3 regions of the Streptomyces sp. NPDC005648 genome follow, and region 1 is predicted to be linked to each of the others. Evidence: riboswitches for the same ligand, from Rfam matches in the RefSeq annotation. Region 1 holds a riboswitch; each other region holds the start of a gene.
The links. A riboswitch is a leader RNA that binds a small molecule or an ion and turns the genes downstream of it on or off. The one in region 1 is predicted to bind thiamine pyrophosphate.

Region 1 (4,392 bases):
GCTGGTGACGGTGTCCACGGAGCGCACCAGCCCGAAGTCGGCGACCTTCACCCGGCCGTCGTCCCCTATCAGCACGTTCTCCGGCTTCATGTCCCGGTGCACGAACCCGGCCCGGTGGGCGGCGCCCAGCGCGGCGAGCACCGGCTCCAGGATGTCCAGGGCGGCGCGCGGCTGCAGCGCCCCGCGCTCGCGCAGCACGTCACGCAGGGTGCACCCGGCGATGTACTCCATGGCGAGATAGACGTACGACCCGTCGGTGCCCTGGTCGAAGACCTGTACCACGTTCGGGTGCGCCAGGCGGGCGACGGACTTCGCCTCCCGGATGAACCGGTCGACGAAGGTGGCGTCGGCGGCGAGCCCGGGGTGCATCACCTTCAGGGCGAGCACACGGTCGAGGCGGGTGTCCAGGGCCCGGTAGACCGTGGCCATGCCGCCGACCGCGATCCGCGCGTCCACGCGATAGCGGCCGTCGAGCACCTGCCCGACCAGGGGGTCCTGAAGGGTCGTATCCACGCAGGTGAGTGTACGAGCCGTGACTGACAGGGCTGCCGGTTCGGGTGAGATCGGGGCGGGACTGCAGCCGAGCTGTGACGGACCTCGCATCCGCGGCCGGATCTCGTCGAACGCGCGTTCAGAACGCCGGGCGCTCCGGATCCAGGTGGGCACGCCCCTTGTGCGGCGAGGACGCCTCGGCGAAATGCCGGCGCGGAATCCGTCCCGCCCGGTAGGCCAGCCGTCCCGCCTCCACGGCGTGCCTCATCGCCTCCGCCATCAGCTGCGGCTGCTGCGCCCGGGTGACCGCCGAGGCGAGCATCACACCCGCGCACCCCAGCTCCATCGCGAGCGCCGCGTCCGACGCCGTGCCGGCGCCCGCGTCCAGGATCACCGGCACGCGCGCGTGCTCGGTGATCAGCTGGAAGTTGTGCGGATTGCGGATGCCGAGCCCGGACCCGATGGGTGAGCCCAGCGGCATGATCGCCGCGCAGCCCACGTCCTCCAGCTTCCGGGCCAGCACCGGGTCGTCGTTCGTGTACGGCAGCACCGTGAAACCGTCGTCGACCAGGGTCTCGGCGGCGTCCAGCAGCTCGATCGGGTCGGGCAGCAGGGTGCGCTCGTCGGCGATGACCTCCAGCTTGACCAGATCGGTGCCCAGCGCCTCCCGCGCGAGACGGGCGGTGAGGACGGCCTCGCCGGCGGTGAAGCAGCCGGCCGTGTTCGGCAGCACCCGGATGCCGAGCCGGTCGAGGACGGACAGCACGGAACCGTGCACCGACGGGTCCACCCGGCGCATGGCGACCGTGGTCAGCTCGGTGCCGGACTCGACGAGCGCCCGCTCCAGCACCTCCAGGCTGGGGGCGCCGCCGGTGCCCATGATCAGGCGGGACGTGAAGGACGTACCGCCGAGGACGAAGGGGTCGTCGGCCATGGGTCAGCCTCCTTGGACGGCGGTCAGGACCTCGACGCGGTCCCCCTCGGAGAGGGGTGTCGCGGGCCACTGGGCGCGCGGGACGACGGTCTCGTTCAGGGCGGCGGCCACTCCGGAGGGAGCCGGGGTCAGGGCGCGCACGACGGTGTCGAGGGCCGTGCCGGGGGCGAACTCCCGCGCCTGACCGTTGACGGAGATGTTCATGCCGGCTGCTCCACGCGGGTGAAGCGCCTCGGGGTGAACGGGCGGGCCACCTCCGGGAGGTCACCGGTGGCCAGGGCGTGCGCCAGGGCGTCGCCGGTGACCGGGGTGAGCAGCACGCCGTTGCGGTAGTGGCCGGTGGCCAGCAGCAGGCCGTCCAGCCCGCTCGGGCCGAGCAGGGGCGCGTTGTCGGGGGAGCCCGGGCGCAGCCCGGCCCGGGTCTCCGTCAGGGGCAGCTCGGTGATGCCAGGGACCAGCTCGTGCGCGTCGCGCAGCAGCTCGTACACCCCGCCCGCGGTGACCGTGGTGTCCCAGCCCAGCTCCTCGCTGGTCGCGCCGATCACCAGCTCGCCGTTCTCGCGCGGCACCAGGTAGACATGGCTGCCCCGGACCACCGCGCGCACGGTACGGCTCAGGAAGGGCGCGTGGCGCTTCGGCACGGTCAGCCGCAGCACCTGCCCCTTCACGGGCCGTACGGGCGGCAGGACGTCGTCCGGGACGCCCGGCAGCCGCCCGCTGAGGCTCCCCGCGGCCAGTACCACCTGGCCCGCGCCCAGCTCGGTGCCGTCGGCCGTGGTGACACCCGCGGCCCGGTCCCGTACGACCTCGAAACGCTCGGCCCACACCCGGTGGAAGACGACCCCCGCCCGTTCGCACGCGGCCACGAGCGCGCCCGCCAGGCGCCGCGGGTCGATCTGGTGGTCGCCGTCGGCCCTGAGCCCCCCGCGCACGCCCGGCGCGAGCATCGGCTCCAGGCGCCGGCAGTCGCGCCCGGACAACCACTCGGACTCCAGCCCCGACTGCCGCTGCAGCGCGTGCAGTTCGCGCAGATGGGCGCGGTCGTCGGCGTCCAGGGCGACGGCGAGGGTGCCGCACCGCCGGTAGCCGAGGTCGTGGCCGGTGGCGTCGGTGAGCTCGGCCGCGAAGTCGGGGTAGCGACGGGCCGAGGCGAGGTTCAGACCGAGCAGGGTCTGCTCGCCGTAGTGCAGCTCCGTGACGGCGGCGAGCATCCCGGCGGCCACCCGGGCGGCCCCGCCGCCCGGCTCCGGGTCCACGACGGCGGTGGCGAACCCGCGCTGCGCGGCCCGCCACGCCGTGACCAGGCCGATGATCCCGCCCCCGACGACGAGGACGTCTGACGTACGTGACGACATGGGCGTCCAGCCCCTCCCTTCGCCGGCATGACCCGGATCAGGTTCGTACGGTCGGAGGCCGCCAGCCTCCCTCTCAGCCCGGTGCGTCCGGGCTCCCGCGAGTGCTTGTACGTCGGCCACCCTAGCCCGAGCCCCGACGCTCGGTAAGGGAGCCTCCGGCCGCCTCGTCGCTCACCGGCGGTGTGCAACAGCTCACGGAGCACGACCCCTGACTGACAATTTGTCAGTTGTCTATGGTGATCAGGTGAGCGAGCAGACGACGCAGTCTCAGCGGCGGGTGGTCGTGGTCGGCGCGGGCATGGCCGGCGTACAGACCGCGGTGGCCCTGCGCGAACAGGGCTTCCAGGGCACCGTCACCCTGATCGGCGCCGAGCCCCACCAGCCGTACGACCGGCCACCGCTGTCCAAGGCCGTCCTGCTCGGCAAGTCGGAGGGCTCCGCCTTCGACGTCGACTTCGAGGCGCTCGGCATCGAACTGCGGCTGGGGCGCGAGGTGCTGGGCGTGCGCCCCGGCGAGCACGAACTGGACACCGAGGCCGGACCGGTCCCGTACGAGGTCCTGGTCCTCGCCACCGGCGCCGAACCCATCATGCTGCCCGGCGCCGAGGGGGTGCCCGGCGTCCATCTGCTGCGCACCCTGGACGACGCCGAGCGGCTGCGGCCCGTGCTCGCCCGGCAGCACGACATCGTGGTCGTCGGCGCGGGCTGGATCGGCGCCGAGTTCGCCACCGCCGCGCGCGAGGCGGGCTGCGCGGTGACCGTGGTGGAGGCCGCCGACCGGCCGCTTGCGGGCGCCCTGCCCGCCGAGGTGGCCGCGCCCATGGCCGCCTGGTACGACGACGCGGGCGCCGTGCTGCGCACCCGCGCGCGCGTGGAGCGCGTCGAACCCGGCGCGGTCGTCCTCGACGACGGCACGCGCGTGCCCGCGGGCGCCGTGGTGGTCGGCATCGGCGCCCGCCCCGCGACCGCCTGGCTGGCCGGTTCCGGCATCGCCCTCGGGGCCCACCGCGAGGTCGTGGCCGACGACCGTCTGCGCACCTCGGCACCGGACGTCTACGCGGTCGGCGACTGCGCCTCCTTCCCCTCGGGCCGGTACGGCGAGCGGCTGCTGGTCCACCACTGGGACAACGCCCTCCAGGGCCCGCGCACGGTCGCGGCGAACATCATCGGCGAGGCCACGGGGGAGCTCCCGGTGGTCTACGACCCCGTCCCGTACTTCTGGTCCGAGCAGTTCGGCCGCTTCGTCCAGTACGCCGGCCACCACGCGTCCGCCGACCGGACCGTCTGGCGCGGTGAGCCGTCCGGACCCGCCTGGTCGGTCTGCTGGCTGCGCGAGAACCGCCTGGTCGCTCTGCTGGCGGTGGGCCGGCCGCGCGACCTGGCCCAGGGACGGCGGCTGATCGAGGCCGGCACCGCGATGGACGCGGAACTGCTGGCGGACCCGGCGAGGCCTCTGAAATCGGTCACGGCGTGACACTTCCCCCCTGGTCGGACGGTCCCGACTTCCGACTGTCAGTGCCGGATGGCAGGCTTGTCCCGTGACCGAGATTGACGCAAAGATCGATGCTCTCGTCCCCGCCTGGCTCACCGTGCCCGACATCGCCGAGCTGC
Region 2 (4,392 bases), on a different contig from region 1:
GGCAGCGCTTTTGAACCCATTACCGGAGACCCGGAAGCCTGCTACGAGACCTGGGCTGGTTACCGGTCAGGCGACGACCAGGCATGCAAGGTGTCCGACACGGGGGAAGACTCCGGCTTCGACGACTGGAAAGAACCTCAGGTCGACGACGGAGCAGGGCAGCCCGCGACTCCGCCATGAGGTGGGGGCTGCCCCGCAAGACAACGGCTAGTCCGCCAGCGGCAAGTACACCCGGTTCCCGCTCGCCGCGAACTCCTTCGACTTCTGCGCCATGCCGTCCTCGATCTCCTCCCGGCTCCCGCCGTGCTCACGGCGGATGTCCTGGGAGATCTTCATCGAGCAGAACTTCGGCCCGCACATCGAGCAGAAGTGGGCCGTCTTGGCCGGCTCCGCGGGGAGGGTCTCGTCGTGGAACTCCCGTGCCGTGTCCGGGTCCAGAGCGAGGTTGAACTGGTCCTCCCACCGGAACTCGAAGCGAGCGTCGGACAACGCGTCGTCCCAGTCCTGCGCACCCGGGTGGCCCTTGGCGAGGTCGGCCGCATGGGCGGCGATCTTGTAGGTGATGACGCCGGTCTTGACGTCGTCCCGGTTGGGCAGGCCCAGGTGCTCCTTGGGCGTCACGTAGCAGAGCATCGCCGTGCCCCACCAGGCGATCATCGCGGCGCCGATGCCCGAGGTGATGTGGTCGTACGCGGGCGCGACGTCCGTCGTCAGCGGGCCGAGCGTATAGAACGGGGCTTCATCGCAGATCTCCTGCTGAAGTTCGATGTTCTCCTTGATCTTGTGCATCGGGACATGTCCCGGGCCCTCGATCATCGTCTGTACGTGGAAACGCTTGGCGATCGTGTTGAGTTCCCCGAGCGTCCTCAACTCCGCGAACTGTGCCTCGTCGTTGGCGTCCGCGATCGAACCGGGCCTCAGACCGTCGCCGAGCGAATACGTGACGTCGTAGGCGGCGAGGATCTCGCAGAGTTCCTCGAAGTTCTCGTAGAGGAAGCTCTCCTTGTGGTGTGCGAGGCACCAGGCCGCCATGATCGAGCCTCCGCGCGAGACGATGCCCGTCTTGCGGTTGGCGGTGAGCGGCACGAACGGCAGTCGGACGCCCGCGTGGACGGTCATGTAGTCCACGCCCTGCTCGGCCTGTTCGATGACCGTGTCCTTGTAGATCTCCCAGGTCAGTTCCTCGGCACGGCCGTCGACCTTCTCCAGGGCCTGGTAGAGCGGCACGGTGCCGATGGGGACGGGGGAGTTGCGCAGCACCCATTCGCGGGTGGTGTGGATGTTGCGGCCGGTGGACAGGTCCATGACTGTGTCGGCGCCCCAGCGGGTCGCCCAGGTCATCTTCTCCACCTCCTCCTCGATGGAGGACGTCACCGCGGAGTTGCCGATGTTGGCGTTCACCTTCACCAGGAACCGCTTGCCGATGATCATCGGCTCGATCTCCGGGTGATTGACGTTCGCCGGCAGCACCGCACGGCCCGCCGCGATCTCCTCGCGTACGACTTCCGGCGCGACGTTCTCCCGTACGGCCACGAACTCCATCTCGGGCGTGATCTCACCCCGACGTGCGTACGCCAGTTGCGTCACCGCCCCGCCGTCCCGGCTTCGGCGCGGCAGGCGAGGCCGACCGGGGAAGACCGCGTCGAGGTTGCGCAGGTCGCCTCCCCGCGGAGAGGTGTGCTTGATGCCGTCGTCCTCGGGACGGACCGGGCGGCCCGCGTACTCCTCGGTGTCACCGCGGGCGATGATCCAGTTCTCCCGCACCGGAGTGAGGCCCCGACGGACATCCGTCTCGGCAAGCGGATCGGTGTACGGGCCCGAGGTGTCGTAGAGCGTGACCGACTGCCCGTTGGTGAGATGCACCTGGCGGACCGGCACCCGCAGGTCGGGGCGCGAACCCTCGACGTACGCCTTGTGCCAGCCGATGGACTTCCCGGCCTCGCCGTTCTGAGTGGAGGCAGGCGTGCGTGCGTCCTTGATGGTCATGAGACCTACTCCCTACGCCGGCATTACCCGGTAACAGGTTCAGCGGTCGACGCAGCGGCTTCCATCTGTCGATGTTTCGTGGTCCGTGGCGAACATCACCCGAGTTCGGTGATGTTCCACGTGAAACATCGCTGGGACGGAGGTCAGCGCCCTCTCAGCCCGGTGCTCCGAGCTCCCGCGTGTGCAAAGGTGCCTCCACGCTAGCGTCAATTCGGGCGCGCTGAACAGAGGGCCCCTGTCGTTCTTGCGATGATCGGGCGGTGACCACCACGCATCAGCCCCCGTATCCGCCACCGGAGCCGCCCCGCCGGCCCGGCCCCGGAAGCGCCGACGGCCGCGCTCCCGGCGCGGGCTACGAGCAGAGGCACGGCTATGGGCACACGTACGAACAGGGCGGCGGGCAGGGGCCCTCGGGCTCCGGGCACGCCGGTCCTGGGCACGCGGGTCCTGGGCATGCCGGTCCTGGGCACCTCGGTCATGCGCAGGGAGAGCACGCGCACGCAGACCATGGGCACGGAGATGGGCACGGTGTGCCAGGACACGGCGCCCAAGGGCACGGCCTTCAGGGGCACAGCGGTCATGGATCCGGCTCCGGGGGCGGCCACGGCCACAGTCACAGCCATGGCCCGGCGGCACCCGTCTCCAAGCATCTGCGCAAGGTCATCGCGGCGATCCTCATCCCGTTCGCCGCGGCCGTCGTGGTCGGGCTTGTGATGCTGTGGCCAGGTGGGGCCCCGGGGCATCAACGCACGGGGGTGGGTTTCGACCGGCAGACCCAGCAGGCGACCGTCACCAAGGTCGTGAGCGTGAGCTGCAAGTCCGTCAACGCTTCTGGCGGAAGCTCGACCGGCGATACGTCCGTCGGTGGGAGCTCCTCCCCCCAGAAACTGTCCGACAACGCCTGCAAGAAGGCGACGGTCCGCGTCGACAGCGGCAAGGACAAGGGCCGTACGTTCACCGAGATCGTGCAGCCCGACCAGTCCCGGCAGCTGCACGAGGGCGAGAAGGTCGTGGCGGCCTACGAGCCCTCGGCCCCCAAGGACCTGCAGTACTCGGTCACCGACGTCAACCGGCGCTTCCCGATGGCGCTGCTCGCCGGTATCTTCGCGGTCGCCGTCGTGATCGTCGGCCGGTTGCGGGGCGTGATGGCACTGGTCGCGCTCGCGATCAGCTTCCTGATCCTCAACTTCTTCATTCTGCCCGCGATCCTGCAGGGCTCGAACCCGCTGCTCGTGGCGGTGATCGGGTCGAGCGCCATCATGCTGATCGCCCTCTACATGTGCCACGGTCTGTCGGCACGGACCTCCGTGGCGGTCCTGGGCACGTTGATCTCGCTGGTGCTGATCGGTGTGCTCGGCTCGCTGTTCATCGGCTGGGCGGCGCTCACCGGCAACACCGACGACAACACCGGCCTCATCCACGGTCTGTATCCGTCGATCGACATGAGCGGTCTGCTGCTCGCGGGCGTCATCATCGGCTCGCTGGGTGTCCTCGACGATGTGACGGTCACCCAGACATCGGCGGTGTGGGAGCTGCACGAGGCGAACCCGTCCACGGGCTGGCGCGGCCTGTACCGGGCCGGCATCCGCATCGGCCGCGACCACATCGCGTCCGTCGTGAACACCCTGGTGCTCGCCTACGCGGGTGCCGCTCTGCCATTGCTGCTGCTCTTCTCCATCGCGCAGAGCAGTGTGGGCACGGTCGCCAACAGCGAGCTGGTCGCGGAGGAGATCGTCCGCACCCTGGTGGGCTCGATCGGCCTGGTCGCCTCGGTACCGGTCACGACGCTGCTCGCGGCCTTGGTGGTCTCCGCGGACCGACCGGGACAGGGGACGACCACCGCAGTGGTGGGAGCGACGCCTGCTACGACGACCACGGCAGCGATTGGAGCCCCTGGCGGGGCGCCTGGAGCGCCTGGAGGACCTGGAGGACCTGGAGCGACAGTCGCCTCTGGCGCGGCAACCGCCCCGCCTCCGGCACGCACAGGAAAGGGCCGACGCCGGAAGCATTGAGTGCCGGGGGCGGCGGCGCTGGTGATTCTTGGCAGGCATCGGGCGCTGGTGTTTCTGGCCGGTCTCAGCCGCTGATAATTCTGGCGACCTTCGGGCGCTTGCCAGGCCTGAGGTGGTGGTGTTTCTGGCCGACCTCGGCTGCCGGTGATTCTTGGCGGGCTTGGGGTGGTGGGGTTTCTGGCGGACCTCCGCTGCTGGTGGTTCTCGGCGGGCCTCGTGGCGCAGTGGCGGGCGTGATGGCCTACTGGCCAACCTCGCGGGCCTGTTGCTCTCCGGGCGGCCCTGCCCGCACTCTCCGTCTGGCAGGGCCGACGGTGATTCTTGAGGGCCTTGACAGGTCTAGCAGGCTTGGCGGCAGGCCTGGTCCTCTCCCGACGGCGCCAAGCCACACTCT
Region 3 (4,392 bases), on a different contig from region 1:
CGGCCGCCGAGCCCGCGTGACCATGGAGCTCGACTTCGAGGGACACGGCGTGGGCAAGGTCCTGCTGCCCCTCGTCGTACGTCCCCAGGTCCGCAAGGAGTTGCCACGCAACGAGCAACTGCTCAAGGACAGGCTGGAGCACGGGGCCGCCTAGGGCGTGTTGCGAAAGTCCCGCCTGCCGCTCGACGCCTGGCACGCACTCTCGCCGCACCGGGCGGAACCCACGTACAACCAGTACGAGGGCTTCCGCCCGGCACGCCGAGAGCACGCTCCCCCACGCTCGAACAACCTCGCGCGGGGGGACCCCATGACGCTGCCCGGCCCGCCCTCCGGGCGGACGACGGGATTTTCGCAACACGCCCTGGCGGCTCACGAGGTGCACACGTCCTTCAGCTTGCCGGCCGCCTCGTCGATCTTCGAGGAGTCCGGGTTCTCCCCGTTCAGGACGGCCTTGTTGTAGTCGGCGACGGCCCGGTTCAGGTCGTCCACGGCCTTGCCGACCTTGCCGTCGTCCGCCTTGGCGTCGATCTTGTCGAGGTTCTTCTCGATGGTGTCGATGGACTCGTCGGTCCGCGAGGGGTCGGCGGCCGCGTCCCGCCCGGCCTCGTGGATCGCCTTCAGACTGTCCGCGATGGTGTCGTAGTTCCGGGCGCAGTCCAGCGAGTTGTCGACGTCGTCGGGATTGCAGCCGGTCACGAGCCCGGCGGTCAGCGCGACGGCTGCCGCGGCGGTGGCGAGGGTGGTGATACGACGTCGGCGACGACGGTTGGCGGCCATGGACGGTCTCCTCCGAAAGACGTGGCGCCGTATGCGTGGCGCTGTGTGCCCCCTACGATCCCGGCGCTCCGCCACCACCACGAGGAACCCTCCACCCGGATCGGGGGTGTAGCCCGCTACACCCCCGCCCCGACGACCGGGAAGGAGAGGCGCGGCGATCTGCGACACTGGTACAGCCATGCCTAAGCCCGGAGAACTCACATTCGTCGCCCCCCGCGGAGCCCAGAAGCCGCCGCGGCATCTTGCCGATCTCACGCCTGCCGAGCGCAAGGAGGCGGTTGCCGAGATCGGTGAGAAGCCGTTTCGCGCCAAGCAGCTCTCGCAGCACTACTTCGCGCGCTACGCGCACGACCCGGCGGAGTGGACCGACATCCCGGCCGCGGCGCGCCCCAAGCTGCGGGAGGCGCTGCTTCCCGAGCTGATGACCGTCGTACGGCATCTGTCGACCGACCAGGGGACCACGCGCAAGACGCTGTGGCGGCTGTTCGACGGGACGCTCGTCGAGTCCGTGCTGATGCGGTACCCGGACCGGGTGACCATGTGTATCAGCTCACAGGCCGGATGCGGTATGAACTGTCCGTTCTGCGCCACCGGACAGGCCGGTCTCGACCGGAATCTGTCCACCGCCGAGATCGTGCATCAGATCGTCGACGGGATGCGGGCGCTCAGGGACGGAGAGGTGCCGGGCGGGCCCGCGCGGCTGTCCAACATCGTCTTCATGGGGATGGGCGAGCCGCTCGCCAACTACAAGCGCGTGGTCGGCGCCGTCCGAGCCCTCACCGACCCCAGCCCCGACGGGCTCGGGCTCTCGCAGCGCGGTATCACCGTCTCGACCGTCGGACTGGTCCCGGCCATCCACCGGTTCGCCGACGAGGGCTTCAAGTGCCGGCTCGCCATCTCGCTGCACGCCCCGGACGACGAGCTGCGCGACACCCTCGTCCCCGTGAACACGCGGTGGAAGGTGCGCGAGGTCCTCGACGCCGGGTTCGAGTACGTCGAGAAGAGCGGACGGCGGCTGAGCATCGAGTACGCGCTCATCCGCGACATCAATGACCAGGCCTGGCGCGGAGACCGACTCGGGCGGCTGCTCCGGGGCAAGCCGGTGCACGTCAACCTCATTCCGCTCAACCCGACCCCCGGCTCGAAGTGGACCGCGTCCCGGCCGGCGGACGAGAAGGCGTTCGTCGAGGCCATCGCCGCGCACGGTGTGCCGGTGACCATCCGGGACACCCGTGGTCAGGAGATCGACGGGGCCTGTGGACAGCTCGCCGCCACCGAGCGGTAACCTGACCGGGTCATACGCACATCTTCGTTCGCACGTCTTCGTTTCGTACGACATCTTCATATCCGACAGGGGAGCGCGACAGCGCTGAGAGTGCGGCGATCGGGCCGCAGACCCTCTGAACCTCGCCCAGGTCATTCTGGGTAGGAAGTTCGGTCATCACCGTGAACATCAAGAAGTATGCGGCTGCCGTCGTCGGCCTCGGTCTCGTCACGCTGTCCGCGTGCGGGTCGGGGTCCGGCGGCAGCGGATCGGCCGGCGGCTCCAAGACGGTCACCCTCGTCAGCCATGACTCATGGGCCGTCTCGAAGAACGTCCTCGCCGACTTCGAGAAGCAGTCCGGCTACAAGGTCAGGGTCCTCAAGAGCGGCGACGCCGGACAGGCCGTCAACAAGGCGATCCTCACCAAGGACAACCCCCAGGGCGACGTCTTCTTCGGGGTCGACAACACCCTCCTCTCGCGGGCCCTCGACAACGGACTCTTCCAGTCCTACGAGGCCAAGGGCGCCGACGCCATCCTGTCCCCCTACCGCGTCGACCAGGACAAGCACCGGGTCACCCCCATCGACTACGGCGACATCTGCGTCAACTACGACAAGGCCTACTTCAGCGAGCACAAGCTGACCCCGCCCCAGTCGTTCGACGACCTGATCAAGCCGGCGTACAAGAACCTCCTCGTCACCGAGAACGCCTCCACCTCCTCGCCCGGCCTCGGCTTCCTGCTCGGCACCGCCGCCCGGTACGGCGATGGGGGCACCTCCCGCTCGAGCGAAGCCGAGAGTGGGGGAGGCTGGCAGGACTACTGGAAGAAGCTCAAGGCCAACGGCGTCAAGGTCGTCGACGGCTGGGAGCAGGCCTACAACGAGGAGTTCTCGGGCTCGGCCGGCGGCAGGAAGGCCAAGGCGGACCGCCCGCTCGTCGTCTCCTACGCCTCCTCCCCGCCCGCCGAGGTCGTCTTCGCCGACCCGCGCCCGAAGACCGCGCCGACGGGAGTGTCGTACGGGACCTGCTTCCGGCAGATCGAGTACGCGGGGCTGCTGAGCAACGCGAAGAACACCAAGGGCGGCAAGGCCTTCATCGACTTCCTGGTGGGCAAGGAGTTCCAGGAGGACATGCCGCTGAACATGTTCGTCTACCCGGTCGTCCAGGGGGCGGCCGTGCCCAAGGAGTTCACCGAGTACGGTCCCGCGGCCAAGGACCCCGAGACCATGGCGCCGACGAAGATCGCCGCCGACCGTGACCAGTGGGTCAAGTCGTGGACGTCGCTCGTACTGAGGTAGCGCCCCGGCCCTCCAGGACCAGGGTCTCGCGCGGGAACGCGGCGCGGCTCGGGCTGATGGCCCTGCCCGTCGCGTTCTTCGCGGTGTTCTTCGCCTGGCCCGTCGCCGCGATCGTGGCGCGCGGGCTGAAGGTGGACGGGACCTGGCGGTTCGGCCGGCTCCTGGACGTCGTCACCCAGTCCGACATCCGGCACGTCCTGTGGTTCACCACCTGGCAGGCGCTCGCCTCCACCGCGCTCACGCTGCTGATCGCGCTCCCGGGCGCGTACGTCTTCGCGCGCTTCGACTTCCCCGGCAAGCAGGTGCTGCGGGCCGTCGTCACCGTTCCCTTCGTACTGCCGACGGTCGTCGTCGGTACGGCGTTCCTCGCGCTCGTCGGACGCGGCGGACTGCTCGACGAGTGGTGGGGCGTACGGCTGGACACCACCGTGTGGGCCATTCTGCTGGCGCATGTCTTCTTCAACTACGCGGTCGTCGTACGGACGGTGGGCGGGCTGTGGGCCGGGCTCGACCCCCGGCAGGAGGAGGCGGCACGGATGCTGGGCGCGTCGCCGCCGGCCGCCTGGCGCAGGGTCACACTCCCGGCCCTCGCCCCCGCGGTGGCCGCCGCCGCGCTGATGGTGTTCCTGTTCACCTTCACCTCCTTCGGTGTGGTGCAGATCCTCGGGGGACCCACCTTCTCCACCCTGGAGGTGGAGATCTACCGGCAGACCTCCGAGATCTTCGACCTCTCCACGGCCGCCGTCCTCACCCTCGTCCAGTTCGTGGCCGTCGGCGCGATCCTCGCCGTGCACGCGTGGACGGTACGGCGCCGGGAGAGCGCCCTGCGTCTGGTGGACCCCGGTGTCACGGCCCGCCGGCCGCGCGGGGCCGGACAGTGGGCGCTGCTCGCCGGGGTCCTCGCCACGATCGCCGTACTCCTCGTGCTGCCGCTGGCCGTGCTGGTGCGGCGGTCCCTGGACGCCCCGGACTTCGGCTACTACCGGGCGCTCACCGGCGACGCCTCCGGCACCTTCCTCGTCCCGCCGATCGACGCGATCGGCAACTCCCTCC

Region 2: another riboswitch for thiamine pyrophosphate. It lies ahead of thiC (phosphomethylpyrimidine synthase ThiC); the one in region 1 lies ahead of thiO (glycine oxidase ThiO).
Region 3: another riboswitch for thiamine pyrophosphate. It lies ahead of ABZT17_RS25310 (thiamine ABC transporter substrate-binding protein); the one in region 1 lies ahead of thiO (glycine oxidase ThiO).

The regions. Positions count from the first base shown of each region.
Region 1 covers NZ_JBEXCS010000011.1:45,368-49,759, forward strand. The annotation lists gene pknB (Stk1 family PASTA domain-containing Ser/Thr kinase) at 1-513, opposite strand, end outside; gene ABZT17_RS08965 (thiazole synthase) at 632-1,426, opposite strand; gene thiS (sulfur carrier protein ThiS) at 1,430-1,630, opposite strand; gene thiO (glycine oxidase ThiO) at 1,627-2,781, opposite strand; TPP riboswitch at 2,779-2,890, opposite strand; gene ABZT17_RS08980 (FAD-dependent oxidoreductase) at 3,059-4,255, shown strand; gene ABZT17_RS08985 (Rv2175c family DNA-binding protein) at 4,320-4,392, shown strand, end outside.
Region 2 covers NZ_JBEXCS010000030.1:58,656-63,047, forward strand. The annotation lists gene thiC (phosphomethylpyrimidine synthase ThiC) at 208-1,986, opposite strand; TPP riboswitch at 1,979-2,175, opposite strand; gene ABZT17_RS19295 (YibE/F family protein) at 2,517-3,998, shown strand.
Region 3 covers NZ_JBEXCS010000046.1:66,631-71,022, forward strand. The annotation lists gene ABZT17_RS25295 (SRPBCC family protein) at 1-154, shown strand, start outside; gene ABZT17_RS25300 (hypothetical protein) at 370-777, opposite strand; gene rlmN (23S rRNA (adenine(2503)-C(2))-methyltransferase RlmN) at 956-2,062, shown strand; TPP riboswitch at 2,120-2,227, shown strand; gene ABZT17_RS25310 (thiamine ABC transporter substrate-binding protein) at 2,224-3,339, shown strand; gene ABZT17_RS25315 (iron ABC transporter permease) at 3,396-4,392, shown strand, end outside.